3 regions of the Amycolatopsis sp. CB00013 genome follow, and region 1 is predicted to be linked to each of the others. Evidence: riboswitches for the same ligand, from Rfam matches in the RefSeq annotation. Region 1 holds a riboswitch; each other region holds the start of a gene.
The links. Region 1 has a riboswitch for cobalamin ahead of metE (5-methyltetrahydropteroyltriglutamate--homocysteine S-methyltransferase). Riboswitches for the same ligand answer to the same signal wherever they lie in the genome.
Positions count from the first base shown of each region.

Region 2: it holds a riboswitch for cobalamin, as region 1 does, so the genes downstream of both, AMK34_RS39550 (prenyltransferase/squalene oxidase repeat-containing protein) here and metE (5-methyltetrahydropteroyltriglutamate--homocysteine S-methyltransferase) in region 1, are expected to answer to the same signal.
Region 3: it holds a riboswitch for cobalamin, as region 1 does, so the genes downstream of both, AMK34_RS38730 (ABC transporter substrate-binding protein) here and metE (5-methyltetrahydropteroyltriglutamate--homocysteine S-methyltransferase) in region 1, are expected to answer to the same signal.

Region 1 is NZ_LIWC01000003.1:1,299,737-1,309,788, reverse strand. It holds gene AMK34_RS25700 (ribonucleoside-diphosphate reductase subunit alpha) at 1-1,437, shown strand, start outside; gene AMK34_RS25695 (ribonucleotide-diphosphate reductase subunit beta) at 1,514-2,590, shown strand; cobalamin riboswitch at 2,673-2,895, shown strand; gene metE (5-methyltetrahydropteroyltriglutamate--homocysteine S-methyltransferase) at 2,995-5,268, shown strand; gene AMK34_RS25685 (cytochrome P450) at 5,407-6,852, shown strand; gene AMK34_RS25680 (putative bifunctional diguanylate cyclase/phosphodiesterase) at 7,087-8,898, shown strand; gene AMK34_RS25675 (peroxiredoxin) at 8,916-9,380, shown strand; gene AMK34_RS25670 (GNAT family N-acetyltransferase) at 9,367-9,897, opposite strand; gene AMK34_RS25665 (LCP family protein) at 10,031-10,052, opposite strand, start outside.
Region 2 is NZ_LIWC01000007.1:620,975-631,026, reverse strand. It holds gene AMK34_RS39570 (energy-coupling factor transporter transmembrane component T) at 1-862, opposite strand, end outside; gene AMK34_RS39565 (ABC transporter substrate-binding protein) at 862-1,785, opposite strand; gene AMK34_RS39560 (hypothetical protein) at 1,782-2,342, opposite strand; gene AMK34_RS39555 (hypothetical protein) at 2,339-4,783, opposite strand; cobalamin riboswitch at 4,873-4,939, opposite strand; cobalamin riboswitch at 5,032-5,180, shown strand; gene AMK34_RS39550 (prenyltransferase/squalene oxidase repeat-containing protein) at 5,213-6,220, shown strand; gene AMK34_RS39545 (helix-turn-helix transcriptional regulator) at 6,344-8,710, opposite strand; gene AMK34_RS39540 (QsdR family transcriptional regulator) at 8,759-9,355, opposite strand; gene bdeA (bis(hydroxyethyl) terephthalate hydrolase) at 9,496-10,052, shown strand, end outside.
Region 3 is NZ_LIWC01000007.1:462,009-472,060, forward strand. It holds gene AMK34_RS38720 (ABC transporter permease) at 1-231, opposite strand, end outside; gene AMK34_RS38725 (ABC transporter permease) at 225-1,166, opposite strand; gene AMK34_RS38730 (ABC transporter substrate-binding protein) at 1,168-2,676, opposite strand; cobalamin riboswitch at 2,757-2,911, opposite strand; gene AMK34_RS38735 (class I SAM-dependent methyltransferase) at 2,935-3,678, shown strand; gene AMK34_RS38740 (cation:proton antiporter) at 3,907-5,640, shown strand; partial or broken gene AMK34_RS38745 (FAD-dependent oxidoreductase) at 5,651-7,332, opposite strand; gene AMK34_RS38750 (NAD(P)/FAD-dependent oxidoreductase) at 7,329-8,510, opposite strand; gene AMK34_RS38755 (PucR family transcriptional regulator) at 8,629-9,876, opposite strand; gene AMK34_RS38760 (fatty acid desaturase) at 10,007-10,052, shown strand, end outside.

The sequences.
Region 1 (10,052 bases):
GCCGAACGCGGTGAGCTCAAGGTGTTCCGCAAGGTCCGCGCGGTCGACCTGTGGCGCCGCATGCTGACCATGCTGTTCGAGACCGGCCACCCGTGGATCACCTTCAAGGACCCGTGCAACCTGCGTTCGCCGCAGCAGCACGTGGGTGTCGTGCACTCGTCCAACCTGTGCACCGAGATCACCCTGAACACCACCACCGACGAGGTCGCGGTCTGCAACCTCGGCTCGGTGAACCTGCTCAAGCACGTCACCCCCGACGGCTTGGACACCAAGCGGCTCGAGAAGACCGTGCGCACCGCGGTCCGCATGCTCGACAACGTGATCGACATCAACTTCTACACGATCCCGGAGGCGCGCCGCTCCAACCTGCGCCACCGCCCGATCGGCCTCGGCCTGATGGGCTTCCAGGACGCGCTGTTCGAGATCGGTGTCCCGCTGTCCTCGAACGAGGCCGTGCAGTTCGCGGACACGAGCATGGAGCACATCAGCTACTACGCGATCTCGGCGTCGACCGACCTCGCGGAGGAGCGCGGCCAGTACCAGACGTTCGAGGGTTCCTTGTGGAGCAAGGGAATCCTGCCGATCGACTCGATGCAGCTGCTCATCGACGCGCGACAGGGCGACGCGCTCGACGTCGACACCTCGTCCACTTTGGACTGGGCGCCGCTGCGTGAGCGGGTCAAGACCGTCGGCATGCGCAACTCCAACGTGATGGCGATCGCGCCGACCGCGACGATCTCCAACATCTGCGGCGTCGGGCAGTCGATCGAGCCGCTGTTCCAGAACCTGTTCGTCAAGTCGAACATGTCCGGCGACTTCACCGTGGTGAACCCGCACCTGGTCCGCTCGCTCAAGGAGCGCGGGCTGTGGGACGAGGTCATGGTCTCGGACCTGAAGTACTTCGACGGCAGCCTCGGCCAGATCGACCGCGTGCCGGACGACCTGAAGGCGCTGTACGCGACCGCGTTCGAGATCGAGTCCAAGTGGCTGGTGGACGCCGGTTCGCGGCGCCAGAAGTGGATCGACCAGGCCCAGTCGCTGAACCTGTACATCGCGGCGCCCAGCGGCCGCAAGCTCGACGAGCTGTACCGCTACGCCTGGCACAAGGGCCTCAAGACCACGTACTACCTGCGGGCCCGGTCCGCGACGCACGTGGAGAAGAGCACCCTGCGCGGCACCGACGGCAAGCTGAACGCGGTCTCGGCCACCCCGGCCCCCGCCGCACCCGCTTCGCCGAAGCCCGCCGCCGCCCCGGCTCCCGCCGCTTCGCCCGCGCCGTCGGCTTCCGCCGCGGTTCCGGCCGTGCCGGTGACCGCTCCTGCCCCGGCCGCCAAGCCGGAGCCGAAGGAGATGCCGAAGGTCTCGGACGTCGACTTCGTCGCCACCGAAGGCGCCGCCTGCCGGATCGACGACCCCGACTGCGAAGCCTGCCAGTAAGACATCGTCGTGAGTGGCGATTCGGGTTAGAACCCGAATCGCCACTCACGACCCCCGACTCGTGAAGTGAGCTTTCATGACCACCTTTGACGCCTCCGCCGACGCCACGGGCCTCGGTGAGATCGAAGTCGGCGCCGCCCGCATCAACGTCGACGACAAGCGGATGATCAACGCCCGCGCCGACGTCAACCAGCTGCTGCCGATGAAGTACACCTGGGCGTGGGAGAAGTACCTCGCCGGCTGCAACAACCACTGGATGCCGACCGAGGTCGCCATGCAGGCCGACATCGCGCTGTGGAAGTCGCCCGACGGCCTCACCGAGGACGAGCGCACCATGCTGAAGCGCAACCTCGGCTTCTTCGCCACCGCGGAATCGCTGGTGGCCAACAACATCGTGCTCGCGGTGTACCGGCAGATCACCAACCCCGAATGCCGCCAGTACCTGCTGCGCCAGGCGTTCGAGGAGGCCGTGCACACGCACACCTTCCAGTACATCTGCGAAAGCCTCGGCCTGGTCGAGGGCGAGCTGTTCAACATGTACCGCGAGGTCCCGTCCATTTCGGACAAGGACGCGTGGGCGCTGAAGTACACGCAGAACCTGGAGAACCCGGACTTCGAGACCGGCACCCCGGAAGCCGACCAGAACTTCCTGCGTGACCTCGTCGCGTTCTACGTGATCTTCGAGGGCATGTGGTTCTACACCGGTTTCGCGCAGATCCTCTCGCTCGGCCGCCGGAACAAGATGATCGGTATCGCCGAGCAGTACCAGTACATCCTGCGCGACGAGTCGATCCACCTGAACTTCGGCATCGACTGCATCAACCAGATCAAGATCGAGAACCCGCACCTGTGGTCCGAGGAGTTCCAGGCGGAGATCCGGACGATGCTGACCGAGGCGTGCGAACTCGAGGTCGCCTACGCCCGCGACACCATGCCGCGCGGCATGCTCGGGCTCTCGGCCGAGCTGATCGAGCAGTACATGCACTTCATCACCGACCGGCGGGCGCAGCAGATCGGCCTCGCGCCGATCTTCGGCGAGACCGAGAACCCGTTCCCGTGGATGTCGGAGGCGATGGACCTCAAGAAGGAGAAGAACTTCTTCGAGACCCGCGTCATCGAGTACCAGTCCGGTGGCGCCCTCGACTGGGACTGATCACCGACACGTAGTACATGAAGGCCCCCTTCCTTGCGCCTAGGTACAGGAAGGGGGCCTTCATGTACTTCTCCTTCGCGGTACGCTCCGGAGTGCTACTGGTTCGCCCGGCCTCCCAGGCCGGTCGAGGTAACAGGGAACCCGGTGCGAATCCGGGACTGCCCCGCAGCGGTATGTGGGAACGAAAGCCGTCACCGTGCGAGACACGGTAAAGCACTGGGACATGGCGCCCCGGGAAGCGACGGCCGGTAGGAGCGAGCGAGTCGCCCACGAGTCCGAAGACCTGCCCGTGGTACGCGCGCCGACGGCGTGCGTGAGTCCGGGCCTCGTGGGATGGGCACGACCGAACGGCGGTCACTCCTGCGCGCTCCGGGCTCCGACGACAAGCTCGCGAGGAGAGAGCTGTGACCGAAATCGGCACGACAGTGCTGGGCTACCCCCGGATCGGACCGGACCGGGAACTCAAGCGTTCACTCGAACGCTACTGGGCGGGCAGGATCGACGAGGCCGAACTGCTCGGCACCGGCCGCGCGCTGCGCACCCGCGCCTGGCGGGAACTCAAGGACGCGGGACTGGATTCCGTCCCCTCCAACACGTTCTCCCACTACGACCAGGTACTCGACACCACCGAGCTGTTCGGAGCGCTGCCGGAGCGCTTCACCACGCTCGGCCTCTCGCCGCTCGACACCTACTTCGCCGCCGCGCGCGGGGTGCAGGACGCGCCGGCGATGGAGATGACGAAATGGTTCGACACGAACTACCACTACATCGTCCCCGAACTCGGCCCGGAAACGACGTTCTCGCTCACCGGCACCAAACCGCTGGACGAGTACCGCGAAGCCCGCGCGATCGGCGTCGAGACCCGGCCGGTGCTGGTGGGCCCGGTGACGTTCCTGCTGCTCGCGAAGCCGGCCGGGACGGCTCCGGAGGGCTTCCGTCCGCTGGAGCTGCTCGACAACCTTCTCGACGGCTACGTCGACCTACTGCGCCGTCTGCACGACGAAGGCGTCGAGTGGGTCCAGTTCGACGAGCCCGCCTTCGCCGCCGATCGCAGCGAACGGGAACTCAACGCGCTCATCCGCGCCTACCACCGGCTCGCGAAGGAGACCGCGCGGCCGAAGATCCTGGTCGCCGGGTACTTCGGCGGGCTCGGACGCGGACTCGGCGTGCTCGCCCGCTCCCCGATCGACGCGATCGCCGTCGATCTCGTGTCCGATGAGTCCTTTGTGGACGCCGTCGCCTCCGAACCCGCCTTGCGGGACAAAGAGGTTCTGGCCGGTGTCGTGGACGGGCGCAACGTCTGGCGCACGGATCCGACCCGCGCGCTCAGCCGGGCGGCGACGTTGCTGGGCACCGCGAAGTCGGTCAGCGTGTCGACGTCCTGCTCGCTGCTGCACGTGCCCTACGACGTCGAACGGGAGGACGGGCTTCACCCGCGACTGAAGGGCTGGCTCGCTTTCGCCAGGCAGAAGGTCGACGAGGTCGTTCTGCTCGGGCGCGCGTTGAAAGAAGAGGGAGTCGACCTCTCCGCCGCCCGCGCCGCGGCCACGGATCGCGCGACGGCGGCCGATCTGGCCGACAGCGGGGTCCGCGCCCGGCTGGAGGCGCTGCGGCCGGAGGACACCGTCCGCTCCCCCTATGCTCGGCGGGCGGCGGCTCAGCAGGCCGCGTTGAACCTGCCGCCGTTGCCGAGCACGACGATCGGCTCGTTCCCGCAGACCACCGACGTCCGCAAGGCGCGGGCCGCGCACAAGGCGGGTTCGCTGGACGACGCGGGCTACGAAGCCGCGATGAAGGCGGAGATCGAGCGCGTCGTCCGGCTGCAGGAGGACCTCGGCCTCGACGTGCTGGTGCACGGTGAGCCCGAGCGCAACGACATGGTGCAGTACTTCGCCGAGCGGCTGGCCGGGTTCGCGGCCACCGACTTCGGCTGGGTGCAGTCCTACGGTTCGCGGTGCGTCCGTCCGCCGATCCTGTACGGCGACGTCTCGCGTCCGGAGCCGATGACCGTCGAGTGGGCGCGCTACGCCCAAGGCCTGACCGGCAAACCCGTCAAGGGCATGCTGACCGGACCGGTGACGATCCTGGCGTGGTCGTTCGTCCGCGACGATCAGCCGCTGGGCGAGACCGCCCGTCAGGTGGCGCTGGCCATCCGCGACGAGGTGCACGACCTGCAGGAGGCGGGCATCCGCGTCATCCAGGTGGACGAGCCGGCGTTGCGGGAGCTGCTCCCGCTGCGCGCGGCGGCGCACGAGGCGTACTTCGCGTGGGCGGTTTCGTCGTTCCGGCTGGCGACTTCCGGGATCGACGACGCCACCCAGATCCACACGCATATGTGCTATTCGGAATTCGGTGAGGTGGTCAAGGCGATCGACGCGCTCGACGCCGACGTCACCAGCATCGAGGCCGCGCGGTCGAAGATGGAGGTCGTCACCGATCTCGGCGCGGCGGGCTTCGGCCGCGGCGTCGGGCCGGGTGTCTACGACATCCACTCGCCGCGCGTCCCGGGCGTCGAGGAGGTCAGCGGCCTGCTGCGGACCGCCGTCGGCGCCGTGCCCGCCGAGCGGATCTGGGTCAACCCGGACTGCGGCCTGAAGACCCGCGGCTACGCCGAGGTCGAACCGGCCCTGCGGAACCTCGTCGCGGCCGCCCACACGGTCCGCTCCGAACTGGCCTGACCGGTCCGTGAAGGCCTCCTTGAGGGACCCTGGGTCCCTCAAGGAGGCCTTCACGGAACTTCCATCGAGGTATTGTCAAGGCGTCAATAAGGGTGCGATGGTGGAGCGGTAACCGGTCTCAGCGGGGAGATGGTCACCATGGCGAACGCCGTCGAAAAGGTCACCGGGGCGCTGCGCGAGCGGGTTCCGCCGCTCACCTCGATCCCCCTGCCGCGTTCGGTCGACCAGCGCTGGCTCGGCGCGACCTGGCCGGTCCGCGAACTCGCTCCCGCCCCTCCTGGCCTCAAACCCGTCCTCGGCGACGAAGGCCCACCGGTCATCGGGCACGCGCTGGACTTCATGCGTTTCGGCATCGAGTTCGGCCTCAAACGCTACGAGACCTACGGACCGGTGTCGTGGATGGGCGCGTTCGGGCGCCGCATCGTCGCGCTCACCGGACCGGAGGCCACCCAGATCGCGTTGGTGAACAAGGACAAGGCCTTCTCCCAGGAAGGCTGGAAGTTCTTCATCGAGCAGTTCTTCGACCGCGGCCTGATGCTGCTCGACTTCGGCGAGCACCATCTGCACCGCCGGATCATGCAGGCGGCCTTCACCCGGCAGCGGCTCACCGGTTACGTCGACCAGATGGGCCCGGCCCTGCGCGACGGCATCGCCGCGTGGGCCGACCGGCCGAACCCGCGGATCTACTGGTCCCTCAAGCAACTCACGCTCGACGTCGCGACCCGTGTGTTCATGGGCATGAGTTCCGGCGACGACGCGGCCGCGATCAACCGCGCGTTCGTGAATTCCGTGCGCGCGGGCACGGCCATCGTGCGGTTCCCCGTCCCCGGTGGCCGCTGGGCGGCGGGACTGCACGGCCGCAAGGTCCTCGAACGCTACTTTTCGGCGAACCTGCCCGCGAAACGGGCGAGCGACGGCGACGACCTCTTCACCGCGTTGTGCCACGCCACCACCGAGGACGGCGACCGCTTCACCGACGCCGACGTCGTCAACCACATGATCTTCCTGATGATGGCCGCGCACGACACGTCGACGATCACCAGCGCCGCCGCCGTCTACCACCTCGCCAAGCACCCGGAGTGGCAGGAACGCGCGCGCCGGGAGTCGCTCGCGCTCGGCGACGACGTACCCGACATCGAAGCGCTGGAGACCCTGACGACGCTGGACCTGGTGATCAAGGAAGCCCTGCGTCTGGTGGCCCCGGTTCCTTCCCTGACCAGGAAAACCGTTAAGGACACCGAGGTTCTCGGGCATTTCATTCCCGAAGGGACACTCGTCGGGGTTTCCCCCACCGTCAACCATTTCTCGCCGGAGCACTGGACGGATCCGATGCGGTTCGACCCGGACCGCTTCGGTGAGGATCGCCGCGAGGACAAGTCGCATCGCTACGCGTGGATGCCGTTCGGCGGCGGGGCGCACAAGTGCATCGGCCTGCATTTCGGGACGTTCGAAGTGAAGGCGCTGCTGCACGAGATGCTGCGGGCGTATCGCTGGTCGGTCCCGGAGGGCTACACCGCGCGCTGGGATTACGTGTCGCTGCCCGTGCCGGCGGACGGCCTGCCGATCCACCTGACGCCTCGGTGAATCCATGCCCACGATCGAGCACTCTTGGTAACTTCCGGTCACCACTCGTGTAGCAGCGATCACCCTTTCAGCCGGTAGACACCCCGGATCGCGCATGGTGCCGTGGCACTACACCCGGTCGGCTCATACCTAGTGTGGGTCCGTGGGCTCGGACACCCGGTCTGAGCTGGCCATCAACCGCGCATGAAGAGGTGAAGTGTGCCCGAACCTGGTTCCGCGCCAGGGTTGGTGGACGTGGCCCGGAGATGGGCCGAGACGCTCGCTGACACTAAAGGAGTATCGCTTCCCAAGGAGCAACTCGAACGGTTCCTGCTCGGCGTCGCCGAGGACGCCGTCCGTGCCGAGCCCGAGCATCAGCCGGCTCTGCAGCGCTTCTCCAAGCTCTACTCCGCCTCTCCCATCGGGATCGCCCTCGCCGACGCCAACGGCACCATCGTGGAGGCGAACGCCGCGCTCGGCCGTCTGCTCGGTTGTCGTCCCTCCTCACTGCGCGGCCGGGAGATCCCCGACCTCGGCTCCGCCGAACACGACGTCGCCCGCCTGCGGAACGCGCTCGCGCAGCTCATGACGCACGGCCGGCCGACCCAACAGGAACGCCTGCTGCTGACCCACAGCGAGGAAGGCCCGCTCTGGGGCGACGTGACCCTGACCGATCTCCCCGGTGACCGGCCCGGTACGACCTATCCGGTGCTGATGGTCGCCGACGCCAACGAGATCCACCTGCTGCAGGAACAACTGCGGCACCAGAACGTGCACGACGTGCTGACCGGCCTGCCCAACGCCACCGCGTTCGGCAACGCCCTCGAAACCGCGCTCGCCGGTTCCGGCGGCGAGCAGGTCGCCCTCGTCTATCTCGACATCGACGGCTTCAAGGTGATCAACGACGGGCTCGGCGCCGGCATCGGTGACCAGGTGCTGCGCGGCGTCGCGACGAAGCTCAGGTCCGTGTTCGCCGGCAGGCACGAGGGTTCCGTCGCCCGGCTGTCCGGCGACGGGTTCGCCGTCCTGCTGCGCGGCGATTTCACGCCGCCCCAGGTGATCGCCCTGGTCGAGCAGGCGCTGGAAGAACTCGCCGAACCGATCTACCTCGGCGGGCACGGGATCGGGGTCAGCGCGAGCGCGGGTATCGTCGTCCGCCCGGTCGCCGACGGCGGCTCCGAAGACCTGTTGCGGGCCGCGGAAATCGCCCTGCACCGCGCCAAGGAGGCGGGCAAGGCGCAGTGGATGCTGTTCGACCCGGAGCTCGACGCGCGTGACCGTGGCCGCTACCAGCTCGGCGCGGTCATCGCGGGCGCGCTGGAGAACGGCGAATTCTCGCTGATCTATCAGCCGACGGTGAAGCTCGCGAATCCCGACCAGCTGGCGGCCGTCAACGCCGGGCTGCGCTGGAGCCATCCGGAGAAGGGCGAACTGGACTCCGACGAGTTCTATCCGCTGGCACAGATCACCGGGATGACCATCCCGCTCGGCCGGTGGCTGCTGGCCGAATCGCTCGCCGCCACCGCGCGATGGCGGAGCAGGTTCGGCGACGCCGCCCCCGACGTCTGTGTACGGCTGCCGACCCGGCTGGCCATCGAGCCCGATCTGGTCCTGCTGGTCAAGGAACAGCTCGACCGGCACAACCTGCCCGCACAGGCGCTGCGGCTGTGCACGGACCGCGATTCCGTGCTCGACGCGAGCGGCGAGGTGCTCGATTCCTTCGCCGTACTGGCCGATCTGGGCGCACAGCTCGTGCTGACCATCTCCGGTTCGGACGATCTGGAGCTCATCCCGCGGCACGGGCTGCCCGTCCGCCATGTGATCCTGTCCGGCCCGGTCGTCGACGCGCTGGCCGACGGCGAGAACGACGCCGACGTCCGCCATCTGTGCCAGCTGGTCGCCAGGGCCAAGGAGCTGAAACTGCGCATCGGCGCGGAAGGCGTCCACAGCCACGAACAGGCCGAACGGCTGCGGCGGTACGGCGTCCTCGCGGCGCGGGGTTCGTTCATCGCGGATTCCGCGACCGGGGACGAGGTCGACGAGCTGATCGAACGGCACGCCCACTGACGTGACAGGATCGCTCCATGGACCAAGGTGACCTCGCCCCGGACTTCACGCTGCCCGACGACAAGGGCGAAGAGCGCACCCTGTCGGACTTCCTCTCGTCCGGCCCGGTGGTGCTGTTCTTCTACCCCGCCGCGATGACCAGCGGCTGCACCGCGGAAAGCTGCCATTTCCGCGACCTGGCCGCGGAGTTCGCCGAAGTGGGCGCACACCGCGTCGGAATCAGCCCGGACGACGTCGCCAAACAGCAGGAGTTCTCCGCCAAACACGGCTTCGACTATCCCCTGCTGTCCGATGTGGACGGTGTGGTGGCGAAACAGTTCGGCGTCTGGCGCAAATTCAGCCCGCTGCACGCCAAACGGCACACCTTCGTCATCGACACCGACCGCAAGGTGCTCGAAGTGATCAAGAGCGAGCTGAAGTTCACCGTGCACGCCGACAAGGCCCTCGCGGCCTTGCGCGAGCGCAAGACTAAGGACGCTTGAGCCGCCAGAACCGGTCGACGCCCGCGCAGGCGGGGGCGTGCGGCGGTTCGGCGGGCTCCTCGCCGATCATCGTGAACCCCAGCCGCGCGGGTACGGCACCGCTCGCGAGGTTCTTCTCGTCGTGCCGGATCTCGACCTCCGGCGCGCCGAGCCGGAAGGCCTCGTCGGCCAACAGCTTCGCGGCCCTGGTCACGAAGCCGCGGCCGGTGTGGTGCCTGCCGAGCCAGTAGCCGATCTCGATCCGGTCCGGATGCGTGATCATGCCCGCGCCGCCGACGAGATCCTCCCCCGCGAGGATCGCGAAGTCGTAGGTCTTGCCGTCGGCCCAGTTCTTCGCGGACCGCTCCAGGAAGTCGGCGGCTTCACGGCGGCCGTAACCGTAGGTGGCCCAGATCATCCAGGCGCCGAGGTGTTCGGCGGAGTCGCCCGCGACGGCGGCGAGGGTTTCGAGCTGCTCGGGCTTCCAGCGGCGCAGGGTGACGACTTCGTCGGCGAGGGTTTCGGCGGGCGCTTCCATCCGCCCATGGTGACGTGCCTCGGCTGCGGGCGCCTCCGGTTTTCGGCGCCGAACGGGTTTCGCGGGTGTCATGAAAGGGTCGTTCAGGACATCTTTCGTCCTGAACGACCCTTTCATGACACCCGGCGGAAGATCAGGTCAGGATCGCGCTGTCC
Region 2 (10,052 bases), on a different contig from region 1:
TGCGCCGGACGCGTTTGCCCGCCGACCGGAATCCGGCGAGTCCGATCACGACCCCGGCGGAAAGCACCGGTGCGGCCAGGTATCGGGGCGTCGAACCGTCCAAAGTGGCGTAAACACCGACGCAGACGCCGAGCAGGCCGATGATCATCAGCGTGCCCGTGATCAGCCTGGCCCGCGCTTCGACCGTTCCCGCGCGGCCGTAGCCGCGTGAATCCATCGACGCGGCGAGCTGCAGCGAGCGGGAAAGCGCGTCCTCCAGTACCGGGATGAGGATGGTGTGCAGCGCCTTCACCTTCTTCTTCCCCGAACCGCCGCGCAGCCTGCGTGCCCGCCGGACCCGCAGCACACTCTCGGCGAGCTGCGGGAACACCGACAGCGCGACGATCACCGCCGTGCCCACCTCGTACAGCGCCGGCGGCATCGCCTTGAGCAGCCGTTTCGGGTTCGCGAGCGCGTTGGCCGCGCCGAGGCAGATCACCATCGTCGCCAACCGCATCCCGTCGTAGAGCCCGCCCAGCAACGATTCCGCGGAGACGTCGCCGAAGAGCCGGATACCCGCCGCCCATTCCGGCAGCGGGATCTCGGGCAGCCGCAGGATGATCGTGGCCCCCTCACCGCCGCCGAACACGACACGGAAGAACACCCGGATCGCGACGATGAACGCGCCGAGGTACAGGTAGAGCCGGAACGCCAGCGCCCACGGCGCCTCACTGCGGCGGGCCACGACGACGTACCCCGCGACGGCCACGATGGTCAGCAGCAGCCACGGGTTCGTCGTGCGGGTCGCCGCGACGGCGAGTCCGAGCGCCCACACCCACCACGCGGCCGGGTGCAGATCGCGCGGCAGGAAGTAGGACGTCATCAAACTCCTTGTGCGCGTTTGCGTCTGCGTGCCATCAGGAATCCCGCCACGCACAGCGCGAGTACCGCGGCTCCCGCGGCCCAAGGCGCCCAGCCGCCCGCTCCGGACTCGCGGTCGATCACCGCGTTGACGTCCTCGGCGTTCTCGCCGCCGGTGAACGCGACGTTCATCGACGGATCCTGCGCCTTCGGCCGTGCCGAAGCACTCGGGCGCGGTTTGGGCGGCGGCAGCGCGGCGGAACCCGGGCCCGCGGCCGGACCTTCTCCGGCACCCGTCGTCGGCTGGGAGCCGCCGGCCTGCTGTCCGTTCCCCGACGGCGGTCGCTGCTGGCGCTCGCCGGGGTCACCCGTGACCGGCTTGGCCTCCTCGCGCGGCACACAGGGCTGGCTCTCCGTGCCGGGCCGTACGGCGGAGACCCGCGGGACCGGGTTGCTCTGGGTGGTGGCGTTCAAGGAGAACGACCAGCCTTCGAAACCGCCGGGGATGAAGTCACGGTTCTTGACACCCCACTGGCTGTAGTCCCAGGCGCAGTTGTTCGAGGCGTGCCAGTAGGACCAATAGGCCTGAGCCGGAGGCGTGTCGACGCAAGGCTCACGGTAGTCACCGCGACCCGCGACGGGGACGGCCTCGGCCGCGGACGGGCGGTTCTCGACCCGGCAGACGAACGACTCACCCCAGCGCTGGACTCCGGCGATCTGGAAACCGGCGCCCTTGAGCGCGTCCAGCCCGGTGCCACGGGTGGTCTGGGGATTGCACCGCACGATGGTCGTCCCGCCGAGCTGCTGGAAGTCGACGACGACGGTGACCCCGGTGGCGTCCTTGCAGAACCCCGGATATCCCTTGCTCTGGTCGACCGCGTGCGCGGACGGCGCCGTGGCGGCGATCAGGAAGACCGCCGCCACCGCGGGAAGGACCCTTTTCACGGGATGGCCGGGTTCCTCGGCGTGACGCCGGGCGGCGGGTTGGTGGTCGCGGACTTGTTCAGCGAGAACGACCAGCCTTCGAAACCGCCCGGGACGACGTTGCGGTTGAGGGCGCCCGAGCTGCTGTAGGTCCAGGTGGAACCGGAACCGTCGGCGTTCCAGTAACCCCAGTACGCGCCCGCGGGCGGGGTGGTGACACACGCTTCCTTGTAGTTCGGGTTGGTCGTCAGCGGGAGCGTCTCCGTCGCGGACGGGCGCCCTTCCAGACGGCAGACGAAAGCGAGCCCCCAGCGCGCGGTGCCGGCGACCGCGATCCCCGCGTCCTGCAACGCCTTGATCCCCGTGCGGGCGGTACCCGGCGTGGCGTTGGGCGAGCAGCGGGTGATCGTCGGGGCGGCCAGCTCCTGGAAGTCGATCACGACCGTGACCCCGGTGCGCGCGTCGGCGCCGGTGCAGATCCCGGCGTAGCCCTTCGTGGTGTCGACCGCGTTCGCGGGTGCGGCGGACAGCCCGATGAGTCCGATGAGGACGGTCGTGACGGCGAGCAGCCTCTTCATGGTGTTACCCCCTTTTTCTTGGTGAAACGACGAAGTACGAAGACGAGCGCGATCGCGGTGGAGAGGAACAGCACGGCCAGCCCGGCGAGTCCCCAGATCAGCCATCCCGGCCGGTCGTCGGATTGGGCGGCGGCCAGCGCCGGTGTATCGGTGTCGGCGGTCAGCGGGAGCCGGATCGCGGGTGACAGCGGTGAATCCGCGGCCGTGAGCCAAGACCGGCCCGCGACCCCTTGTGCAGCGGCCGAACTGGTCGGGAAATCGGTCTCTCCCCCGGTTCCCTTGGCGAATCCGCCGTCCTGCTGGACGAGCTTGCCCAGCGAGCGCGCGGTTCCGGTCGCGTCGAGACCGGCGGTCTGCCGCGCGGCGGCGACGGTGGCGCTGAGCGCGATGTCCACCTCGCCGCCTTCTCCCGTCACCAAGCCCTCGCCGGTGGGCCGGACGCCGAGTGCGTCCACTGCGGAGATGAACGCCGACACGCGCCGTTCGGTCCAGCCGTCCGGGCGTCTGGTCGGCGGCGAGGCATCCGTGTGCGGACGGGCGACGAGCGCGGTGACCGCGGCGGCCGTCGCGGCGAGGTCGCCGGAACCGCATTCCGCGGTGTCGAGGTGCTTCGGGAAGGTCCCGTCCGCGCATTGGCGGGAGAGGAGCAGTTCGACCGCGGGGCCGGGGTCGGCGGCGGTGGCGAGGACCGCCCAAGCGTGCCGCTCGACCGTCCGATCGGCGTCGGCGAACGATCCGGTGTCGGTGAATTCCCCGTCGGTACCGCGCAGTTTCACCAGATCGGCACGCAACGGACCGGCGACGTCCGACTTCGCGAATTCGGCGACGAGCACGAGTTTCGCGAGCGGTTCGGCGTACGACGCCTGACCCTGTTCGTACGGCGCTCCGTGCGCGTAGGCCTGCACGGCTTCGGGCTTCAGCAGGAACTGCGAGGCGCGCGCGACCGCGTCCGGCTGCTGGTCCAACGCCCGTAAGGCCAGCACCACGTCGGCGGTGGCGTCGTAGTCGACGTAGGTCTTGCCGTCCTCGGTGACCTCGACGTGGTCGCCGCCGACGAGCCGGTTCGTCAGATAAGCCCCGAGTCGGACGGCCGGGGTCGCGGTGACCGGAGCGGCGATCGCCGCGACCGTCGACACCCGGGCGCCGGTGGACGCCTTGGGCGTGATGGATTTCTTGGGCTTAGGAGCGGGCTTGTGCGGCTGCGTGACAGGAGCCGGGGTTTCCGGGACGCCGGTGGTCGGCGGCAGGACTTCGCCCTTCGCGAGCGAGTGGAAACCGACCTGCGACAACCCGAGCGAAGCCTGGGCACTCGCGCGGATCCAAGTGTCGAGGCCGCTGATGCCGGAGGAACGCGCCGCCTCGTAGGAAGCCGGGTCGTAGGCGATCGCGCCGAGTTCGCCCGCGAGCTTGTTCCCGGAGTCGGCCGCGGCGTTCGCCTGCGCGGATTTGAGGAACCGCACGCCCTTGTCCACCGCCGCGTTCGCGCCGCCCGCGTCGACGAGCGCTTGGACGATCAGGCCGGTGCTGTTGGTGTTCGGCGCCTCGGTGCCGACGCCGCCACCCCAGCCGCCGCCGGGCGTCTGGTTCGCCTTGAGCCACGAGACGGTCTTGGCGATCGGGGCGTCGAGACCGGCCGCGCCCGCCTTCTTCGCGGCCAGCATCGCCGAGAGGGCGAGTCCCGTGGCGTCACCGTCGGTCGGGGAAAGGCCGAGCGGTTTGCCCTCGTCACAGGTCGAGACCTTGCGGCCGTCCGGGGTGACGTGGTCGCCGGTCTCCTTCGTCGGGATGTAGGAGAAGAGGACGCGGAAGTAGCCCTCGGAACACTGCTGGGTCAGCAGCCTGTCGATGGCGATCCGGTCGTTCTCTCCCGCCACGGCGAGCCCGATCACGCCGAGCGCCTGGCCGAACATGTTCGCGTTGTTGCTCACCGCGTCGGCGAGGGCCGGATCCTTGGAGTAATCGCTGACCCGGCCCTTGTCGGGGCCCTTGCGCATGATGGCCGCATGGGTCTCGGCGACCAGGTCGTAGCCGTCGAAGGCCCGCGGATTCCGGCCGGACACCTGGGCGGCGACCAGCGTCTTCGCCACGGCGCCGCCGACGATGATCTTGTCGTATCCGGCGCCGGGAGCGAGCCCGTCCCAGGTGAAGTAGTCGGTGGCGTGGCCCTGGTCGTCGAGGAACTTCACGATCGGCTCGGCCCGCGCGCCTTCGCCCGCGGCGTACATCGCGAAGAGCGCGTCGAGCATCAGGCCGTGGTCGGGCAATGAGCCGCCGCTGGGGTTGTCGAATGTGCCGTCCGGCTTCAGCTTCGTCGCGAGCCAGCGGGAATTCACCTTCGCCGCACCGGGATCGTTCGCCGCCGTCGCCGTCCCGCTGAGCGGTGCGGCGATCATGGTGACGATGACGGCGAACGCCGACGCGGCCAGATACCCGCGGCGCATGACTCCTCCTTGCGGCATGGCGGAGGACAGCGCGGGACGCCGCAGTCACCCCTGTTTATCGCGACAGTGGTTCGTACGTCCGCCCGTTCGGTATCCCGGCTCGCCCTGCGAGGGGCCCACGGTTGCGCGACAGCGCCGGATTTCGACCGGCTTCCCCGTCACGGGCGGCGGTGTTCTGTTGTCGAGCCAGCCGAGGTTAACACCTGTTCACCGTCGGTAGGTACCACCGGCAAGTCGGTCGTGAGGATCACATGGGCACCCGGCGGTATCCCGCACCCGACCGGGGTGAGAGTCTTCAGGCGCGGTCGTGGGGGAAGTCCGGTGAGAGTCCGGCGCTGTCCCGCAACGGTGTGCCTTCCAGGCGAGCCCGGTCACCCACATCGCACGGTGTCACCGACTCCTGTCGTGGAAATGCGGGAAAGGGTTCTCATGAGACGTTTGGTTTTCGCTGTCGCCGTACTGTGCGGCATCGGGCTGGTCGCCGCTCCGGCGGCGGCCGCGGCCACTCACGACAAGGCGGACGCCGCCGCGGGCTGGCTCGCCAGGCAGATGACCGACGGCGAACGGTTCGAGGCCGACTTCGGCGGTCAGAAGTTCCCCGATCAAGGCCTGACGATCGACGCGATCTTCGCGTTCGCCGCGGCCGGCGTGTCGGACACGAACGCGGGCAAGGCGATCGCCTGGCTCGCGAAGCCGGAGGTCACCACCGGCTACGTCGGGGGCGGCACCGAGGCCTATGCGGGCGCGCACGCCAAATTGATGCTCGCCGCGCAGATCCGGGGCAAGGACCCGGCGTCGTTCGGCGGCGTCGACCTGAAGGCGGGCCTGCTCTCGCTGCTCACGCCGTCCGGCCGGTTCTCCGACCGATCCGAGTACGGCGACTACTCCAACGCCCTCTCGCAGTCGCTCGCCCTCCTGGCGCTGGACCGCACCCCGGGCGGTGCCCCGGCGTCGGCCGTGACGTTCCTCGCGGGCACCCAGTGCGCGGACGGCGGTTTCCCGCAGAACTTCGGCGAAGCGACGTGCACGAGCGACGTCGACGCGACCGCGACGGTCGTGCAGGCCTTGCGCGCCGTCGGCGACCCGGTGAACGCCCGCGAGGGCACGTCGTGGCTGGTCACGAAGCAGCACGCGAACGGCGGCTTCGGCGTCGGCGCGAACGCGCCCAACGCCAACAGCACCGGCCTCGCCGCGGAAGCGCTGGCCGGTCATCGTCCCGCCGCCGCGGTCAAGGCGCGGGAATTCCTGCGGTCGCTGCAGACCGGCTGCGCCGGCGCCGAGGCCGACCGGGGCGCGATCGCCTACGACGCCACCGGTCCGAACCCGACGACCGCCCCGCGCGCGACCGCGCAGGCGATCCTCGGTCTTGCCAGGGTTCCGCTGAGCGACCTGCACGGCGGTGGCCGTCCGCAAGCCCCGGTCCTCGCCTGCCCGTGAGGTGAGACCGTTCCCGTAACTCGCGTGATTGAAGACCGAACTCGCGTGATTGAAGGCGGAACTCACGTGTTACGCCTTCAATCACGCGAGTCACGCCTCTGAGCACGTGAGTCACGGGCAGCGTCACTCGCCGGCGGCGACGCGGCGCGCGAGTTCCACGCGGGACCGCACCCCCAATGCGGTGAAGATGTTCCGCAGGTGGTGGTCCACCGTCCGGTGGCTGATCACCAGCCGCCGCGCGATCTCCTTGTTCGTCTCCCCCGCCGCCACCAGCCGGGTGATGGCGTCCTGTTGCGGCGTGAGGCCGGCGAGCGATCGGTGCGGAGCGTCGACGGTCTCGCCCGCCGCCCGCAGCCCGGCTCGGGCCCGTTCGGCGAAGCGGGTCGCGCCGACGTTTTCGAAGCCGCGCAAGGCATCGCGGAACTGGTCTCGGGCGTCACGGGTCCGGCGATGCCGCCGCAGCAGGGTGGCGTACGCGAACCTGGTCCTGGCGAGTTCCACCGCGCCGCCCGCCCGCCGGTGCGCCTCGATGGCCGACTGGAAATGTCGTTCCGCCACACCGGGATCCGACGCCATCAGCGCGTGACAACGGTGGCTCAACGCGAGCCAGCAGGGTTCCGCCCCGGCCAGCGTCCAGCGGTCGAACACCTCCAGCGCGGAACGGGCGCGTTCGGGACGTCCGGCACAGACGGCCGCCTCGACGAGTTGCGGTGTGGCCAGCACGCGGATCACCGGCTGGTCGCCGGAGACGCCCGAAGCGAGATCTTCGAGTCTGCTCAGCGCGTCGTCGGGCCGGTCCTCGGCCAGGTCCAGGCAGGCGTACGCCCACGCGGCGACGGCGGCGGGCCTGCCGAGCCCACGTTCGGCGATGCCCTCGGCCGCCTCGTCCAGCTCCGGCGCACGGTCGCCGAGGAGCGCGGCGGCCAGCCCCAGCAACGTCAGGTGTTCCATCCGCAGGTTGTGGGGCGCGCGCAGGCCGTCGCGGGACGCCGCCCGCGCACACGGGATCCGGTCGAGCGCGATGGCCGAAAGCGCAAGATAGACCAGCGCCCACGGCAGTTCGGCGTGGCGTTCGCCGAGCCGCGCGCGGCTCACCGCGGCCGCCGCGTACTCATGTGCCTGTTCCGCGTGCCCGCGGGCGAAGGCCGCTTCGGCGGCCCAGACGGCTCCGGCGACGTCGGTGTCGGCCATCCCCTTGGCGACGGCTTCCTCCAGCGGGACGACGGCGTCGTCGTGCCGTCCGGCGTAGACCGACGTCAAACCCCGGAAATGCGCGAAGGCCAGCCCTTCTCCGGCCGGGACCGTCCGCGCCAACGCCCGGTAGCCACCGAGGTCGCCGCCGAGCCTCCGCGCCTCGCCCGCCAGCAGCAGCGCGGCGGCCGGATCGGGCAGCAGTCGCGCCGCCGTGCCGAGTTCGTGGGTGGCGACGGCGGGATCGCCGTCGCGCAGCTCGATCTCCCCGTGCAGCAACGCGACCGCGCCCGGTTCGGCGTCGGCCCTGGACAGCAGCAGCCGCGCCCACCCCGGTCTGCCCGCCTGCCAGGCCGCGTCCGCCGCCGCCAGCAGCCGGGCCGCCCGCAATCCCGGATCGGCGGTCAGCGCGGCGGCGCGTTCGAGATGCCGTGCCGCCGCCGCGTGATCCATCGCGGGCGCCGCGGCGAGCGCGTCCGCGAGTGGCTCGGACGGCGTGGCAGTCGCCATCGCGCGATGCCAGAGCGCGTCCGGCCCCTCCTCGGCCGAGGCCAGCCGCGCGTGCGCCGCCCGCCGGTCGGCCGGTGAAGCCGCCGCGTACCAAGTCGCCTTCCGCGCGGAAAAGTCCATACAGGTGCCGAGAAAACGCAGACGCTCGTCGAGCGGCATCGCGTCGAGCTCGGCCGTGTACCGAGGCAGCCGGTCACGCAGGATCGGCGAAACCGGCTCCCGTCCGGCCGCCTGCGCGGACGTAAGCGACGCCGCCAGTGCGACCAGATCGGCGGGGTTCCCGTCGCCCAGTTCGACCAGCTGCGGGCGTACCCCGGCGGGCACACCGCGGTCGCGCAGCACTTGATCGGCGGCGGATTCGCTCAACGGTGGCAGCTCGACGGAGTCGAACTCGTCCGACCCGGATCGCGACGCGAGCACCATCCCGACCGGCGCGCCCGCCAACCGCCGGGCGGCGAAACCCAGTGCCGCCAAGGATTCCTGGTCGATCCAGTGCGCGTCGTCGACCCAGCAGATCGTCGGAGCCGAGACGGCGCCGAGCCGGTCTCGCGCTTCCGCGCCGCTGGAGACCGACGCGCCGAACATCCGCTGCAGGGCACCGTACGGCAGCGTGCTTTCCGCCCGCAGGCCCCGCACCCCGACGAGCCGGACGCCGAGGGTGGCGCGCAGCTCGGCGAGCAGGGCCGACTTGCCCAGACCCTCCGTGCCGCGGATCAGCACGGCGCGCCCGGCGGCCGAGCGCAGCCCGCCGAAGAGGTCGTCCCTGCCCCGCAACGGGTACACAGGCATCCGCGCCTCCTCGAGCTCCCTCTCGATGAAACACCAGGCGCAAGTGTTTCACAAGGTCTTGCTCGGCACCCGTCCTTCCACCAGCGCTCCGAGCAGCGTGGACGCCGCGTCGAGATCGGGGGTCCGGGAGGCGAGGACGTCCGAATACAGGAACGCCTCCCCCAGCCGCACGATGGCGTAGCAGAGGCTGTCCAGCCCGACGCTGGGCTCGAAGCCGCCCGCGTCGACGTCGCGGCGCAGGAGCTCGACGTGCGCGGCGATCACCCTCGGCTGGACACGGCCGTCCGGGTCGGTGAGCAGCCTGATCGCCAGCACCGGCTCGTCGTCGAGGAAGCGGCGGAACCCCGCGCTCGCCGCCAGCACCGACCGGTACTCCCGCATGATCGCGAGACAGCGCAGTTCGCCGGCCGCGTTGCGCACCACGTCGCCCTCTTCGCGCTCCCAGGTGCGCGCGGCGGCCGTCAGGGTGCGCTCGGACAGGTAGTAGAGGGCATCACCGAGCAGGTCTTCCCGGTTTCCGACGCGACGGAACAGGGTGCTGCGCGAGATGCCCAGATCCTGGGCGAAGGCGGAGGTGTCGACGCGGACACCGCGATCGATCCACCGGGCCGCCGCGCGGACTATGTCCTCGGCTGAGGGATTCACGATCGCCGATCGTACGGGCGCCCGGCCCGGCGGGGGCGACCGCGGACCAAGACCGGCGATTTCACCGATGCAGGCGCCTCCGTCCGTTTGTCAAAGTCCATCACCACGGACTGTGTTCAACGGCGAACGGAGACGGCACCATGCGTAGTACGACCCGGATCCTTTGTGGACTGGCCACCGTCGCGGCACTCACTGTCGCCCCCACGGCCTACGCCGCCGAGAACCCCTACGAACGAGGACCGGACCCGACGGAAAGCAGCATCGAAGCCTCGCGCGGCTCCTTCGCGGTGTCGCAGACCTCCGTGTCGAGCCTGGCCGTCACCGGCTTCGGCGGCGGAACCATCTACTACCCCACCAGCACCGCGCAGGGCACGTTCGGCGCGGTCGCCATCTCGCCGGGATTCACCGCGACGCAGTCGAGTATCGCGTGGATCGGCCCGCGGCTGGCGTCGCAGGGCTTCGTCGTGTTCACGATCGACACCAACACCATCTACGACCAGCCCGACAGCCGCGGTGACCAGCTGCTGGCCGCACTCGACTACCTGACCCAGCGCAGCACGGTCCGCTCCCGCATCGACACCTCCCGGCTCGCCGTGGCCGGGCATTCGATGGGCGGCGGCGGCTCGCTCGAAGCGGCGCAGGACCGGCCGTCGCTGCAGGCGGCGGTGCCGCTCGCGCCGTGGAACACGCAGAAGTC
Region 3 (10,052 bases), on a different contig from region 1:
CAGATAGGCGAGCAGGAGCGCGGCGACCGTCATCCCGATCACGGGAAGCCCGCCCGTGAGGATCACCGTGAGCGCGTCGCGGCCGAGGACGTCGGTGCCCAGCGGATGCGCGGCGTCCGGCGCCTGCCAGGGCGCGCCGACCGAAACCACGGGGCCCGCGAGCACCGGCCCGGCCACCGCGAGCACGAGCGGTATCGCGAGCAGCGACCACCCGAGTGCCCGGCTCACCACGTGACCAGCTCCCGGCGCGGGGTCAGCCGGTGGGCGACCAGATCGGCGGCGAGGTTCCCGACCACGACCACGCCGGCGAACACCAGCACGTAGCCCTGCACCTGCGGGATGTCCCGGTTCTGCACGGCTTCGACGAAACCCGTGCCGAGCCCGGTGATCGCGAACAGGGATTCGACGATCACCGTGCCGGTCAGCAGGCCTTCGACGGCGCGGGCGAGCTGTTGCACGGCGGGAGCGGCCGCGGCGGGTAGGAGATGCCGCAGCACGACGGTGCGTTCGGGCAGCCCGAGCAGGCGCAGATGTTCGGCCACCGGACCCCGGGTCTGCTCGGCGATCCCGATCCGCAGCTGCCGGGCGACGTCGCACAGCTGCCGGGCGACGAGCACGATCACCGGCAGCACCAGGACTTCGGGCCGCGCGGCCGGATCCGTTCCGGCCGCGGTGGCCGGAAGCAGTCCGGTGTGGACGGCGAATCCCGCGACCAGCAGCAGCCCGAGGACGAACTCGGGGATCGAATGCAGGAACAGCGTGACCGCGGTGAGCACCCGGTCGATCCGCGATCCTTCGCGCAGCCCGCAGACCACCCCGACGACCAGCGCGAGCGGAACGAGCACGAGCAGCGTCACCCCGGCGAGCGCCGCGGTGGCGGCGAAACGGCGGACGATCTCGTCGGCCACCGGGGCGCCGGTCACGAGCGACCGGCCGAGATCGCCGGTGACCAGCCCCGAAAGCCAGTTCCCGAACCGGTCGAGCAGCGGCTGGTCGAGCCCGAGCTGGTGGCGGACGGTCGCCACCTGCTCGTCGGTGGCCTGTTCGCCGAGCACGACCGAGGCCGCGTCGCCCGGCAGCAACGCGGTCACGGCGAACGTCGCGACCAGCACGAACATCGCCTGCACCACCGCGAAACCCAGCCGTCGTACGGCGTGACCCCGCACGTCAGGACAGCCGGGCGCGGTCGAACCGAGCCCAATCGAAGGTGTTCGGCGGCGCGGTCACCACCCCGGAAACCCGTTTCGACACGGCGATGGTCCAGGTGCTGAACCCCCAGGCGAGCAGACCGCCGGTTTCGTGGACGATCCGTTGCGCGTCGCCGAACAGCGCCAGCCTGGCGCGTTCGTCCGCGGTGGCCGTGGCGCGATCCAGCAGCGCGTCGAACTCCGGCGAGCCGAAGCCGTTCACGTTGTTCGAGCCGCGCGTGCGGAAGCGCTGGTTGAGGAACGTCGGGACGGGCAGGGTGGCCGTGCGGGTGAGCGCGGCGACGCCCTTGGTCTTGACCTCGCTGAAATAGGTGCTCGACGCGCGGGTGTTCGGGGTGGCGGCGAGCCCGATCTCCTTGAGCTGCTGGGAAATCAGTGTGGCCGCGGTGGCGAAACCCGGGTCGACGTCGCTGGTCTCGACGGCGAAGGCCAGCCCTTCCGCGCCCGCCTCGCGGACGAGCGACCGGGCCAGGTCCACATCGCGGCGGCGTTGGGGGATGTCCGCGGCATACCCGCGAAGTCCCTTGCCGAACAGGTCGTTGCCGATCTCCCCGCGTCCGGCCAGCGCGACGCGGTTCAACGCCTCTCTGTCCACTCCGGACAGTACGGCGCGCACCAGCCTCGGGTCGGAGAAGGGGGGTTGCGTCAGGCGCAGCATCATGCCCTGCATCGTCGTGCCCTTGGCTTCGAGCAGCGAAACGCGTCCGTCGCCCGCCAGCCGTGCCGCGGTTCCGGCCGCGAGGTCGTGGGCGTAGTCGACCTGCCCGGACAGCAACGCGTTGACGCGCGCGGTTTCTTCGTTGACCGGCACGAATTCCAGCTCGTCGATACTCGGCGCGCCGTCCCAATGCGACTCGTTCTTGCGGAACACCGCCGCGCCGCCGGGGGTGAACGAGACGAAACGGAACGGCCCCGAGCCGACCGGCGCGGTGAAGTCCGTCGTCCCGGCGGGCACGATCTCCGCACCGGGAGCGCCCCAGCCCGACGGGAATTCGAAGTCGGGCGCGGTCAGCGTCAGCTCGAGTTCGGTGGGGGACAATGCCTTGCTGCGGGCGAAGTCCATCTTCGCGAAGTATTGCCGCGACGAGGAAGCCAGCGCGGGGTCGGCGATCCGCCGGAAGCTGTAGAGCACGTCGTCCGCGGTGACCGGACGACCGTCGTGGAAGGCCGCCTGCCGCAGCCGGATCCGCCAGCGCGTGCCGGCGACGTCGCTTTCCCAGGACTCGGCCAGCCGCGGCCGCAAGGAGGTGTCGGCGTTGTAGGCGACCAGCGTGTCGAAGAGCGCCTTGGCCCGCGCCTGGTCGACGAAGAGCGAAACCTGGGACGGGTCGAGGGTTTCCTTCGACCCGCCCGCGGCGAACGCCACTCGCAACCGGCCCGTGTCCGCGGGCGCGGTCCCGCAGGCGGCCAACGGCGTGAGCGCGGCCAGCGCGAGCAGTCTCCGACGGGTGAGCGGATGACGCGTCATAGGGACCTCCGGGACGTCGAGCACTGTCCCGGGCGCGCGACCGCACGTGAACGGGACCCCGCTCCGCACTCCACGACAGTTGGGGTTGGCGGTGTCCGGCGGGCAGTCCGGCTCACGGCTCGGCGGCCGATCACGGTTGCGGGTCAGCGCCGGATTCACACCGGCTTCCCCCGACGGGCACCTTCTTACGTTGTGGCGCACACGGTAACCCATGACCGGCGTGTGCTACACAGGATCAAGATCACGAAGGGGAGGCCGGTGGACGAGAAGCTCGCGGCGGACTGGGTGCGCCGGTGGGACGTGCAGCAGGAACGCTATGTCGCCGACCGTGAAGAACGTTTCACCGTGGTGATCGACGTCGTCGAACACGTCTGCCGCGACGTCGCCGAGCCACTGGTGCTGGATCTAGGCTGCGGCCCCGGCTCGCTGACCACCAGGCTCGCCCGGCGGTTACCGCACGCACGGATCGTCGGCCTCGACGACGACCCGTTCCTGCTCGCCCTCGCCCGCGCGACCCGGCCGGAGCGGAGCGACATCGAGTACGTCCGGGCCGATCTCGCCGAGAGCGGCTGGCTGAAGTGGCGGCCTGTCGACGCCGCCGTCTCGACGACCGCGTTGCACTGGCTGCGCCCCGAGCGGCTCGCCGAGGCCTACCGTGACCTCGCCGTCGCGCTGAGGGCGGGCGGAGCGCTCGTGAACGGCGACCACCTCTACGACGAGCAACCGGCCATCCGCGAGCTCGCCGAAGTCGTCAAGGAGCGCCGGGCGGCCCGTGCCGGGGTCCACGCCAACGAGGACTGGAAGACCTGGTGGGCGGCGGTGGCCGCGGATCCCGCGCTGCGGGAGCGCTTCACGGCCGATGAGTTGCGCGGCACCTCGACCGGCTACGGCAACCGGCTCAGCCCGCAGGAGCACACCCGGCTGCTTCGAGCGGCGGGGTTCGCGGAGGTGGCCCCGGTGTGGCAGTCCGGCGACGACTACGTCCTGGCGGCCCTGCGCTGACCGGCTGCGGATGTTGTGAAAGTGGCTTTCGCAACACCTGCTCGGACTCTGCCACCCATGAGGACCGCAGGCCGGGGTGAAGGGGACTTTCCGCTCGTGCGATGAGGGGAAGGTCCCCTTCACCCTGTCGGTCGCCACCGTACTGACCGGCTCCGACTTGCGGGTCCGCCGGCCTCGTGTCCAATGGACACGGCAAGCCACTGACCGGCGAGAGGACACGTGAACCCGGTGAACCTGACCCTCGTCGTCGTCCTCGGTGTCGTCAGCATCGTCCTGGTGGCCGCGTTCTCCGAACGGCTCAACGTGGCCGCTCCGCTGAGCCTCGTGGTGGCCGGTATCGGCCTGAGCTTCCTGCCCGGCGTCCCGCATCCCGAGGTCGAACCGGAGCTGATCCTCGCCGGAGTACTCCCGCCGCTGCTGTATTCGGCGGCGGTGAACATGCCGGTGGTCGATTTCCGGCGGAACATCCGGCCGATCACCGGTCTCGCGGTGCTGCTCGTGGTGGGGACGACCCTGGGCGCGGGCTGGCTGTTCCACGAGCTGATCCCGGACATCGGCTGGCCCGCCGCGTTCGCGCTCGGTGCGGTCATCAGCCCCACTGACGCCGTCGCCGCGACTTCCGTGGGACGGCGGCTCGGCCTCCCGCCCCGGCTGCTGACCGTGCTCGAAGGCGAAGGACTCGTCAACGACGCCTCCGCGCTCGTCCTGCTGCGGTCGGCCGTCGCCGCGGTCGCCGGGTCGGTGTCCGTCTGGGGCATCGTGGGGGAGTTCGTCTTCGCGGTCGTCGTGGCGGTCGGGATCGGGCTGCTCGTCGGGATCGTCAACGTCCGGGTGCGCGCGTTGCTGGGCAACGCCGTGCTCAACACCGCGATCTCCTTCGTGGTCCCCTTCATCGCGTTCCTGCCCGCGGAAGAGGCCGGAGCCTCCGGCGTGCTCGCGGTCGTCGTCGCCGGCCTGGTGACCGGTCACCTCGCTCCGCGGCATCTGCGCGCGACGGATCGGCTCGCCGAGGCCGTCAACTGGCGCACCGCGGCCTTCCTGCTGGAAAGCGCGATGTTCCTGCTCATGGGACTCAGCGTCAAAACCCTCATCGACGAGGTGCACGACGACGGTTCGAGCGTGTGGCGCGCGCTCGGCATCGGGCTGGCCGCGTCGGCGCTCGTCATCGTCGCGCGCATCGTCTTCGTCGGGCCCTTGGTCGGTGGCCTGTACCGCGAGCAGCGGAAGGCAGCTCGGTTCAAGCCCCGGCTGGAAACGACGCAGGCGGTGCTGCGGGGCGACGAGTCGAATCCCGCCGTCACCGAACGGCTGGACAAAGCGTCACCGAGGCTGGTGGCGCATTTCCGGAAACGGCTCGACCGGGCCGCCGCCGACGTCGAGTTCCGGCTCACCGAGACCTTGGGCTGGCGCGGTGGCGTGGTGCTCGGCTGGGCGGGGATGCGCGGCGCGATCACCCTCGCGGCGGCGCAGACCCTTCCGCAGGACACGCCGGACCGCGCCCTGCTGGTCCTGATCGCCTACGTCGTGGCGACCACGACGCTGCTGGTCCAGGGAATGACGCTGCCCGCGGTCATCCGCGCGGCGCGCGTGCCGTCGGAGGACCCGGGCCGGTTGCGGCGCGAGTACGTCCGGCTCACGACCGAACTGGCCGACGCGGCGAAGTCCCTTTTGGACGATCCCGGCCTGGAGGATTCCGGCAACGGGCCCTTCGGTGACCGGGTCGTGGACCGGGTGCGCTCGGACGTACGCGTCCCGCCCGCGTCACCGGGCGACCGCCCGGCTCCGGAACAGATCGAGCAGTACCTGCGGTTACGCCTGCGGGTCCTGACCGAACAGTCCGAACGTCTCCAGCACGCCCGGTCGAGCGGCGCGTACAGCTCCGAGGCGCTGAGCCGGGCCCAGACCGCCCTCGACGTCGAGATGGCCAGGCTCGAACAGCTGGCGGACCGGCCGATCTCCTGACCGGATCACGTCACCGCAGGGCGGCGGGAGCACCGGCCGGGACCGCGGGATTCCGTGGCGGCACCGGATCGATCCGCCGGTAGGCCTCGCCCAACGGCGGGCGGGGGTCGGCGTCGCCGCGATTGGGCCAGTACGCCATGGCCCGTTCCGCCTGCGCGGTGATGGTGAGGGAAGGGTTGACGCCGAGGTTCGCCGAGATGGTGGATCCGTCGACGATGTGCAGGCCGTCGTAGCCGTGCACCCGGTGGTACGGGTCGATCACGCCACGGCCCGGATCGTCGGAGATGGCGCAGCCGCCGATGAAATGCGCGGTCATCGGGATGTTGAGGATCTCGCCGGTCGTCCCGCCCGCGATGCCGTCGATCTTCTCGGCGACGCGGCGCGCGGCGTCGTTGCCCGCCGGGATCCAGGTCGGGTTCGGTTCGCCGTGTCCCGGCCCCGAAACCAGTTTGTGGCGGCCGGTGCGGGTGCGACGGCCGGATACGGTGATGGAGTTGTCGAGCGTCTGCATCACCAGCAGGATGATCGTGCGCTCGGACCAGCGCCGCGGCGAGAACCACGTGACGTTGCGGGGATCCCGCACCAGCGTGCCCAGCCAGGTGAGCCAGCGCGGGACGCGTTTCCCGCCGTCGGTGAGCGCGGTCTGCAGCAACGACATGGCGTTGCTGCCCTTGCCGTAGCGGCACGGCTCGACGTGGGTGTGCGCGTCGGGGTGGATCGACGAGGTGATCGCGACGCCCCGGGTGAAGTCGGCGTCCTTCCGCTTCGTTTGGCACCGAGGATGGATTCCGAGTTCGTCCGTGTGAGCCTGCCGAGGCTCGCGGACAGCCGTGGCAGCGCACCCGTGGCGCGGGCACGGTGAAGCAGCTTCTGGGTGTTGTACGTGCCCGCGCTGAAGACGACCTCGCGGGCGGTGAACGTCCGCACGTTCTTGCGGCGGCGAGGCGAGGAGCCGGTCCGCACGGTACGGACGACGTAGCCGCCGTCCGGGGCGGGGCGGACGTCGAGCACCGTGGTCATCGGCACGACTTCGGCGCCCAGCCGTTCGGCGAGGTGCAGGTAATTGCGGTCGAGCGTGTTCTTGGCGCCGACCCGGCAGCCGGTCATGCAGGAGCCGCATTCGGTGCAGGTCCGGCGCTCCGGCCCGGCCCCGCCGAAGTAGGGATCCGGCACGACGCTCCCCGCCGGAGTCCTTTCGTCACCGAAGAAGACGCCGACGGGCGTCAGCCGGAACGACGAGCCGACGCCCATGTCGGTGGCGACCTCGCGCAGTACTTCGTCGGCGGCCGTCACGGTCGGGTTCCGCGTGACACCCAGCATGCGGCGAGCCTGGTCGTAATGCGGTTTCAGTTCCGTCCGCCAGTCGGTGATGTGGGCCCACTGCGGATCCTCGAAGAACGGCGCGGGCGGCTCGTACAGGGTGTTGGCGTAGTTGAGGGAACCGCCGCCGACCCCGGCGCCGCCGAGGATCACGACGTCGCGCAGGAGATGGATGCGCTGGATCCCGTAGCAGCCCAGCCGGGGCGCCCACAGGAAATTGCGCACGTCCCAGGACGTCTTGGGCAGCGTCTCCTCGGTGCGGCGCGGGCCGGCTTCCAGCACCGTGACGCGATATCCCTTCTCCGCCAGGCGAAGGGCGCTCACCGCGCCGCCGAATCCGGAGCCGATGACGAGCACGTCCACGGGGCTCATCGCGCGACCGCCTTGGCGAGGTCGGCGGCGTCCCGCCACGACGAGCGGCGTGCGACGTGCGCCCGGTACTTCATGATCCGGCCGGGCTGGTTCACCGCGAGCGCGCCGACGAGCCGATCGCCCGAGCGGTAGAGCGCCAGCCAGCTCTCGTCTTCGGGATCGCCGAACAGGTCGACGTCGTCGGCCGCGACGCCGACCATCTGGATCCGCTTGCCGTACCAGTCGGACCAGAAATACGGAACGGCCGAAAACGGCGTCGCTTTACCGGGGGCGACGGCGTTACGGGCGGCCGCCTCCGCCTGCGCCGAGGCGGAAGTCCAGTTCTCCAGCCGCATCGTGGTCTCGAACAGCGGGTTGTGCCAGCGTGCGACATCGCCCGCGGCATAGATCCCCGGGGCGGCACACAGCGTCCGGTCGCACAGCACGCCGTCTCCCAGCGGTACACCGGAGCCGTCCAGCCAGCCGACCGAGGGGCGGGCGCCGATACCGGCGATCACCAGGTCCGCGTCGAGCACATCGCCGTCGGACAACGCCACCTTGCTGCCCCCGCCGTCTGGAGAGATGTCGCGGACCGCCGTGGAAAGCCGCAGATCGACGCCGTTGCGGGCGTGCAGCCCCGCGAGCGCGGCCGCCATGCGCGGGCCGACGGCACGCACGAGGGGGACCTCGGCCGCCTCCACGATCGTCACCGCCGCGCCCCGCTTCCGCAGGGCCGTGGCGATCTCGGCGCCGATGAACCCGCCGCCGACGATGACGGCGCGGGAGGTCGTGGCGAGCCGGGCCCGGATGGCGCGCGCGTCGTCCAGCGTCCGGAGGGTGTGCACCCCGTGTCCCGGCAAGGGGATCGCGGCGCCGCCGGTGGCGATGATCAGCGATCCGAACGGGACGGCGGTCCCTCCGACCAGGACTTCACGGTCCTCTGTGGACAGTCTGGTGGCCGCTTCGCCGAGCCGGACGTCGATATCGAGGTCGGCGAGCGCCTCGGCACTCGCGAGCGTAGGCGGCGTCCGCTCCGGGTCTGTGAGGAACGCCTTCGACAACGGCGGCCGGTCGTAGGGCAGGTGCGGTTCGGCGCCGACGAGCGTGACGGGTCCGTCGTAGCCCGCCCGGCGGGCGCCGGTGGCGGCGCGCAGGCCCGCCAGTGATGCTCCGACTACGACCAGTCCTGCCTTGTCCATGGCTCAGTCCTCGCTGACGGTGTCCGTTGCGAGGAGTCTTCGCCGCGTGGCACGGCCGGGCATCGGTCCGCGGACCGGGAAAGGCGGGCCGGACTGTGCCCGGCGCACAAAACCGCGGTCAGTCGCCGACCGGGCGCAGGACGGCGGTGCCCAGCAGACGGCACGCCAGCAACGCCACTTCGACGTCGATGCGGCCCTCGGACAGCGGTCTGCCCCGCGCCTGTTCGGCCTTGCGGAGCCGGTACTGGATCGTGTTCTTGTGCAGGTGGAGCTCCTGGGAGGCCAGCATCAGACTGCTGCCGCTGGACAGATAGGCCCACACCGTCTCGCGCATGCGGCGATGCTGTTCGTCGTCGTCGGCCAGCGCGCCGAGCACCGTCCGCACCCAGGTGGCGACGGCGGCCGTGTCGGCGGCCACCAGGGCCAGCGGGCCGAGCTGGGACGCCGTGGTCACGGACCGGGACAGGCCGTCGCCGGCCATCAGCGCGACGGCCTGCGCCTGAAGGGCCTGCTGATGGGTGCCGCGGAAACCGTCCAGCCCGCTCGCGGGGTCGCCGAGCGCCACCCGGACCGGCTCCGGCGAGCCGTCCAGGACGCGCGTCACCAGGTCCGGATCGATCGACGACGCCGGGAACCAGGCCCAGACCGTGGACGCGTCCGGCGCCACGATCAGCGGCGCCCGGCCGCCCGCCGCGGTGGCGAGCAGACCGGCGTGCCGTTCGAGACTGCTGAGCCGGGCGCCCTCGTCGACGTCCGGCCCGCACCACAGCACGGCACCGACGTGCCGATCCGAGAGGACGTATCCGATCGCCTTCTCGATCTCGCCGCTTTCGACGGCCTTGCCGGACAGGACGGTCCGGACCTTCGCCAGCCGGTTCGCGTTGCGGTTGCGCAGCCAGGTGTCGCGTTCCAGCTGGTAGGCCTCGACGACCTCCTCGGAGATCTTGTCGATGTAGCCGAAGGCGACCGACGACAGTTCGGTCGCGGCGACGGCGACGTCCCCGGCGCTCACCGGCTCGGCCGCGATCCGGGTGATCATCTCCTGCTGGAAGGCGGCCTGGCCGAGCCGGTACGCCCGCAGCATCGTGGTGATGGGGACGCCTCGTTGCGCCAGCCGCCGGGCGAACTCCAGCGCGACCGGGGGCGCGCCGACGTCGACCCGGCGCGTGGCGCCGCCGAACACGCCCAGCGCGGCGATCAGGTTCTCTCGCACCGTGCTGACGAGGAGGTCCCTGGCCTGCGCGTCCTGCGCCAGCTCCGGCAGCTCGCCGGAGACCTCCTCGACGATCCGATCGCGCAGGGCGGCGACCTCGGTCAGCACCGAGCCCGCGACCTTGACCAGGGTGTCGGCGGCCGTTGACGTCACAGGCAGCACCGTACGCGCTCGGGGCCGTTGGTGCCGTGGACCCAAGCGGGCGGCCGCTTTCGGTTCAGCGCACAGTGATCCGCGCCGTCCGGCTTCCTACCGTCCCAGGAACACGGATTCGGAGGCTGCGATGAAGAAGTACCACCTCGCCGGGGCGGAGAACGGAGCCGCCACCT